Regions from separate parts of the Sodalis ligni genome, predicted to be linked through region 1. Evidence: predicted binding sites of a transcription regulator. Region 1 holds the regulator's gene; the other holds the start of a gene.

Region 1 (3,420 bases):
TTAAAAAATTGCACCCAATCCCCCCCGAAAAAAAAATAGCCAATTTTACCCCGCCGAAAAAAGGCTACAAAAAGGGTTACGGCAGGCATCGGATGAAAGAAAGCGCCACGCTCGATCTCATTGCCAACGACCAACCCATCATCATGAGCGACAGCCACAAAAAACGCTATCAACATGCCAAATTGACGGCGATGAACAAGCTGATGTCCCAGATGGGCAAGCCTTATCGCTGGGGCGGCATGTCACCCAATACCGGGTTCGATTGCAGCGGCCTGATCTATTATGCTTATAAGGACGTGGTACGGATTCATATGCCCCGTACCGCCAATGAAATGTTCCATTTACGCGATGCGGCGCCGGTGAAGAAAGACGATCTGGAAAGCGGCGATTTGGTTTTCTTCCATATCACCAACCGCGGCGCGGCGGATCATGTGGGCGTTTATTTGGGCAACGGACGGTTTATCGAATCCCCCCGCACCGGCCGCGATATCCGCATCAGCTATCTGAATGAAGATTATTGGGCGGATCACTATGTCGGCGCCCGCCGGGTCGTGACGCCGAAAACCATTCGCTGAAAGGAAAAAAAGGCGCCTGGGCGCCTTAATTCATTACCGCGGTAAAGCTGAACGCAATGATCACCAGCAAGGAAAATACCGTGGTCATTAATGACAATTTGAAATCGCTGCTCATCACTTCTCCTTATCACTACACCTGTCGCTGAACGGGATATCTTTACACCCGTAGGTTGTAAGCAGTGTCGCATAACCCGATTAAAAAAGCTTGCCGGGCAGCAACTCCCGAGCATATTTATCTTTATCGCTTTCACTTTAGTGCCGAATCAAGGAAAATTGGCGGTTTATTTATTTCGGCGTACAGGAGTTCTACACGCATGGCAACCATTAAAGACGTGGCGAAACGCGCCGGGGTATCCACCACCACGGTGTCACATGTCATCAATAAGACGCGATTTGTGGCGCAAGAGACCAAGATCGCCGTTTTGGAGGCCATCGGGCAGCTGCACTATTCCCCCAGCGACGTGGCGCGCAGCCTTAAGATCAACCGCACAAAATCCATCGGCCTGCTGGCCAGCTCAAGCGAAGCGCCCTACTTCGCGGAAATTATCGAGTCGATTGAGCACCACTGTTTTGTGCGGGGATATACCCTTGTGCTGTGCAACTCCCATAACGATCTGAACAAACAGGGCGCCTATCTGGCGATGCTGGCGCAAAAACGGGTGGACGGGTTGCTGGTGATGTGCGCCGAATATCCCGAACCGTTGCTGAATATGCTGGAAGAGTATCGCCATATCCCCATGGTGGTCATGGATTGGGGCGAAGCTCGCCGGGATTTCACCGATACCATTATCGACAATGCCTTCGCCGGAGGTTACATGGCGACCCGCTATCTGCTTTCCCGGGGGCATCGCGATATCGGCGCCATACCCGGCCAACTGGCGCGTAATACCGGGGGCGGACGTCATCGCGGCTACCTGCGGGCCCTGGAGGAAGCCGGCATCGCCATTCCCCATCAATGGATTGTGCAGGGGGATTTCGAACCGGAATCCGGCTATCAGGCCATGAAACTCATTCTGTCCAGGCCGCAAAGGCCCACGGCGGTATTTTGCGGCGGTGATATCATGGCCATGGGTGCAATGTGCGCCATTGATGAAATGGGCATGAAGGTTCCCGATGACATCTCAATTATCGGTTATGATAATGTGCGCAATTCGTGCTTTTTTACCCCGTCATTGACTACCATTCATCAGCCCAAAGAAGAGCTGGGCGAGGCCGCGCTGACCATGCTGCTGGACCGTATCACCAGCAAACGGGAAAACGCCAGGATTATCGAAGTGCATCCCGCCCTGATTGTACGCCGTTCGGTGGCCGACGGCCCGTTTCGCTCCTGAAGGGCGGCACACGGCCTCCTGAGCCCCTTATCAAAGGTGATTCGCTCCCGAATGTAATAATATATTTCATACCGCCGAATGTGCCTGATGAGTTATTGTTCCGATAGGAAATCATTAACTTATCTGTGAAATACATTATTCTGTCAGCTATTGTCTAAACCGGAATGCAGGCTTATACTCAATATCGTTAACAAATATAACGAGTTGTCTAATAATTTTGCTTTAAAAGAATGTCGTGTTTTTACATGGCGTCATCCTATTTATGAAGCGCCCGTCTGACAAACAGTCTATTGGTGTTTTTATATTCCTCTGTTTATTGTGGTACATCCGACACCACGGATACCCGTGGATGATTATAAAAGCCCGCAGGTATCGGCTACGCTTTTCCTGACGGGGTTATAACAGAAGAAAGGTGATGGAGAAGCTATGAGTTCCTCGTGTGTTGAAGACCTGAGCTTTCATGATAATGCTTGGTATCGAATCATCCATGAAATGCTTGCTGAGGCAGGTGTAAAGATCAACGGAGCAAGGCCGTTTGATATTCATGTCAAGAACCCGGAATTTTTAAACGCGTGCTAGAGGACGGGTCATTGGGGTTGGGTGAAAGTTACATGGACGGCTGGTGGGAATGCGAGCGACTGGATATCTTTTTTCAGCGCGTTTTAAGAGCCGGTTTGGAAAATAAGCTTCCCCGGCATTTCAAGGATGTTATGCGCGTTGCCGCCGCGCGGCTCATGAATCTTCAGTCTAAAAAACGGGCTTGGATTGTCGGCAAAGAGCATTATGACCTCGGTAATGATCTGTTCAGCCTGATGCTGGATCCCTATATGCAGTATTCGTGCGGCTATTGGAACAAGGCCACCACCCTGGAGGAAGCGCAGCAGGACAAGCTTAGGATGATCTGCGAAAAGCTGCAGTTGAGACCGGGCATGACGCTGCTGGATGTGGGCTGCGGCTGGGGCGGGCTTGCCGCTTATGCGGCCAAGAACTACGGTGTTTCGGTTCAGGGGGTGACTATCTCCGCTGAACAGCAGAAACTGGCGCAGGATCGCTGCGAAGGTTTGGACGTCACTATCTCTCTGCAGGATTACCGCGACCTCAACGTGCAATTCGACCGTATCGTTTCGGTAGGCATGTTTGAGCACGTAGGTCCGAAAAATTACGCCACCTATTTCGACGTAATTGATCGCAACCTGAAACGCGACGGCCTTTTCCTGCTCCATACCATCGGCTCCAACCAGACCGATATGAACGTGGACCCCTGGATCGACAAGTACATCTTCCCCAATGGCTGCCTCCCTTCCGTGCAGCACATCGCACGGGCCAGCGAGAAGCATTTTGTTATGGAGGACTGGCATAATTTCGGTGCCGATTATGACAAAACGCTGATGGCCTGGTATGAACGTTTTCTCGCCGCCTGGCCGACGTTATCAGGAAATTATTCGGATCGGTTCTTTCGGATGTTCTGCTACTACCTGAATGCCTGTGCCGGCGCTTTTCGCGCCCGTAACATC
Region 2 (3,420 bases), 1.7 Mb from region 1:
GCTCCACCGTGCCGCCGGCGGTCATGGTCCCCATGGCCACCGCTTCGTATTCACGGGTGATTTCCCGCGCCTGCAATGATTCCACCAGCCGGGTTTGCGCCGGTACGGTTTTTGCCACCACCATCAGACCGGTGGTATCTTTATCCAGCCGATGTACGATACCGGCCCTGGGCACTTCGGCAATGGCGGGATAATAATGCAGCAGCGCATTCAGAATGGTACCGTCGGCATTGCCCGCTCCCGGATGCACCACCAGATCCCGGGGTTTATTTATCACCAGGATATCGTCGTCTTCATACACGATATTCAGCGCGATATCCTGCGCCGCCCAGCGGGTCTCTTCCTCGATAATCGCGTCGATTTCAATGGCTTCGCCGCCAAGAACCTTTTCTTTGGGCGTAGCGGTCACGTTTCCGTTCACCCGGACCCGGCTGTCGAGGATCCAGATTTTTATACGGGAGCGAGAATAATCAGGGAACAATTCGGCCAAAGCCTGATCTAACCGTTGCCCAAGTTGTGATTCATTCACCATCGCGGTGAGGAGTTGTTGTTGTGCCATATGCAGCTTCTTCGTTATCGTTGGGTTTTCACGGCAATGCCGTTTAGAATTATGCTATTGTAGCTGGTCTCATTCGGGAGCTTAACGGACAGTCTCCCGGAATAACACTCTGAGGATAAGCAAAACGTCATGATGCGTATGAAATATCTGGTGGCAGCAGCCACATTGAGCCTGATGCTGGTCGGTTGCTCCAGTTCCAAGGATGCCGTTCCTGATAATCCGCCCTCCGAGCTGTACAGCACCGCACAACAGAGATTACAGGACGGCGACTATAAAGGAGCCATCAAAGAACTGGAAGCACTGGATAACCGTTATCCCTTCGGTCCTTACGCGCAGCAGGTTCAGCTTGATTTGATTTATGCCTATTACAAATCGGCGGATCTCACGTTGGCCCAGGCCTCCATCGATCGCTTCCTGCGTCTGAACCCGACACATCCGAACGTCGATTACGTCCTGTATATGCGTGGTCTGACGGATATGGCGCTGGATGACAGCATGATTCAAGGGTTCTTCGGCATCGATCGTTCCGACCGCGATCCGGAACATGCCCGTGCGGCTTTCCGGGACTTCACCCAATTGATTCGCGGCTATCCTAGCAGCCAGTATGCCACGGATGCCAATAAACGTCTGGTTTATCTTAAAGACCGGCTCGCCAACTACGAGCTGGCGGTGGTGCGTTTTTACACCCGTCGCGGCGCCTATGTGGCGGTTGTCAACCGGGTCGAGCAGATGATGGTTGATTTCCCTGATACCCAGGCAACCCATCAAGCATTGCCGTTAATGCAAAACGCCTATGAAGAGCTGCGACTGCCCGGCCAGGCTGACAAGGTAGCGAAGATTATCCAGGCCAATCCCGCCTGAACCTCGCCTATATGAAGGTAAAACGGCAGCCAAGGCTGCCGTTTTCGTTTGTCGCCATGCGCCGGCCACAAGAATCCATCTGAATCATCTTATCGATAATGACCGATCCGCCGGCAACTCTCAAGCCCCATTGTCCTTTTCTGAGACCGGTTCACAAAACCCTTAGCCTCTGTTGAACCGCCGATAAAAAGTGATCTTTATCACACTTTTTGCCCTTCGAGAGGGTATGCTGGCATTACGTAGACGGGAAAACACAGAGAGGCAGTGATATGATTATCAATATTACCAGCAAACAAATGGAAATCACCCCGGCCATTCGTCAACATGTGGAAGAACGTCTGGCAAAGCTCGCCAAGTGGCAGACGCAATTGATAAACCCTCATATAATCCTCTCAAAACAACCGCAGGGATTTGTGGCTGACGCCACATTGAACACGCCAAACGGTCCGCTTGTAGCCAGCGCCGGTAACTTGGATATGTATGCCGCCATTAATGAGCTGATAACCAAGCTGGAACGGCAGCTCAATAAAGTGCAGCATAAAGGCGAAGCCCGCCGCGCCACCGAATGCGTCAAGATCAACAACAACCTGGCGGTTTTCTAACCGATAGGGGCGGCCCGGGAGGATTTCTCCCGCCGCATAACGGTTCATACCCCACAACGCGCCGTAACGGCGCGTTTTATATTGACAGAATGAAAAGCCAGCGGTTACTGTAAACACTCCAAAAGATCACTAAGCCGATACTATGCACATGACCCCGTTTTTCTTCGCCTTCTTTTTTACCTTCCCCTGAACGGGAGGCAGCTCGTCATGTGAGAAAGAATGCGAAGACGAACAAAAAGCCTCCTGACAACAGGGGGCTTTTTTTATTACGGCGTGAAAGGTAACCAAACATATGAGTGACAACCCATTATTAGCGCTACGGGAGCGCATCAGCGCGCTGGATTTGAAACTATTGTCGCTGCTGGCGGAAAGACGCGAGCTGGCGCTGGAGGTCGCGCGCAACAAATTGACCACTCACCGGCCCATTCGCGATAAAAGCCGTGAGAGCGATATGCTCGGACATTTGGTGGAAGAAGGCAAAAAACGCAATCTCGACGGGTTTTATGTCACGCGCCTGTTCCAGCTGATTATCGAGGATTCGGTGCTGACGCAGCAGGCATTGTTGCAATCGAATTTGAATCAGACCATTGAACGCTCGGCGCGCATTGCCTTTCTCGGACCGAAGGGCTCCTACTCCCATTTGGCCGCGCGGCAATACGGAGCGCGTTATTTCGATCAGGTGGTAGAGTGCGGCTGCCTGAAATTCACCGACATTGTGCAGATGGTGGAAACCGGTCAGGCCGACTACGGGGTGCTGCCCATTGAAAACAGCAGTTCCGGTTCAATCAACGATGTTTACGATCTGTTGCAGCACACCAATTTGTCATTGGTGGGGGAACTGACCAATCCTATCGATCACTGCATGCTGGTGGCCGGCGAGAGCACCCTGGAGCAAATCGAGGTGGTGTACAGCCATCCGCAGCCCTTCCAGCAGTGCAGTCAATTTATCGCCCGCCATCCGCAGTGGAAAATTGAATATTGCGAAAGCACCGCCGCTGCCATGGAAAAAGTGGCGGCGCTGAATTCACCCAAAGCGGCCGCCCTTGGCAGCGGTCCCGGCGGAGCGTTGTACGGTTTGCAGGTGCTGGAGCAGAATCTGGCCAATCAGCAGCAGAACTTCACGCGTTTTATTATTCTCGCCCGTAAAGCCATCGAGGTTTCGGAGCAGGTGCCGGCTAAAACCACCTTGATTATGGCCACCGGCCAGCAATCCGGCGCGCTGGTGGAAGCGTTGCTGGTGCTGCGTGATCACGGCATCGTGATGACCCGCCTTGAATCACGCCCCATTAACGGCAACCCTCGGGAAGAGATGTTTTATATCGATGTGCAGGCTAACCTGCGCGATGGGGCGATGCAAAAAGCCCTGACGGAATTACTGGCCATTACCCGTTCCCTTAA

The links. The regulator PurR, encoded in region 1, represses purine synthesis genes. The targets are predictions, from matches to a motif close to CANGCAAACGTTTGCNTG.
Region 2: raiA (ribosome-associated translation inhibitor RaiA) is a predicted target of PurR. The motif match lies at 1,452-1,469, and genes of this name have one in related genera.

What each region holds. Positions count from the first base shown of each region.
Region 1 covers NZ_CP075169.1:3,091,388-3,094,807, reverse strand. The annotation lists gene GTU79_RS30395 (C40 family peptidase) at 1-575, shown strand, start outside; gene cydH (cytochrome bd-I oxidase subunit CydH) at 601-690, opposite strand; gene purR (HTH-type transcriptional repressor PurR) at 890-1,906, shown strand; partial or broken gene cfa (cyclopropane fatty acyl phospholipid synthase) at 2,333-3,420, shown strand, end outside.
Region 2 covers NZ_CP075169.1:4,759,300-4,762,719, forward strand. The annotation lists partial or broken gene rluD (23S rRNA pseudouridine(1911/1915/1917) synthase RluD) at 1-559, opposite strand, end outside; gene bamD (outer membrane protein assembly factor BamD) at 689-1,420, shown strand; gene raiA (ribosome-associated translation inhibitor RaiA) at 1,690-2,022, shown strand; Phe leader region at 2,164-2,289, shown strand; gene pheL (pheA operon leader peptide PheL) at 2,165-2,212, shown strand; gene pheA (bifunctional chorismate mutase/prephenate dehydratase) at 2,315-3,420, shown strand, end outside.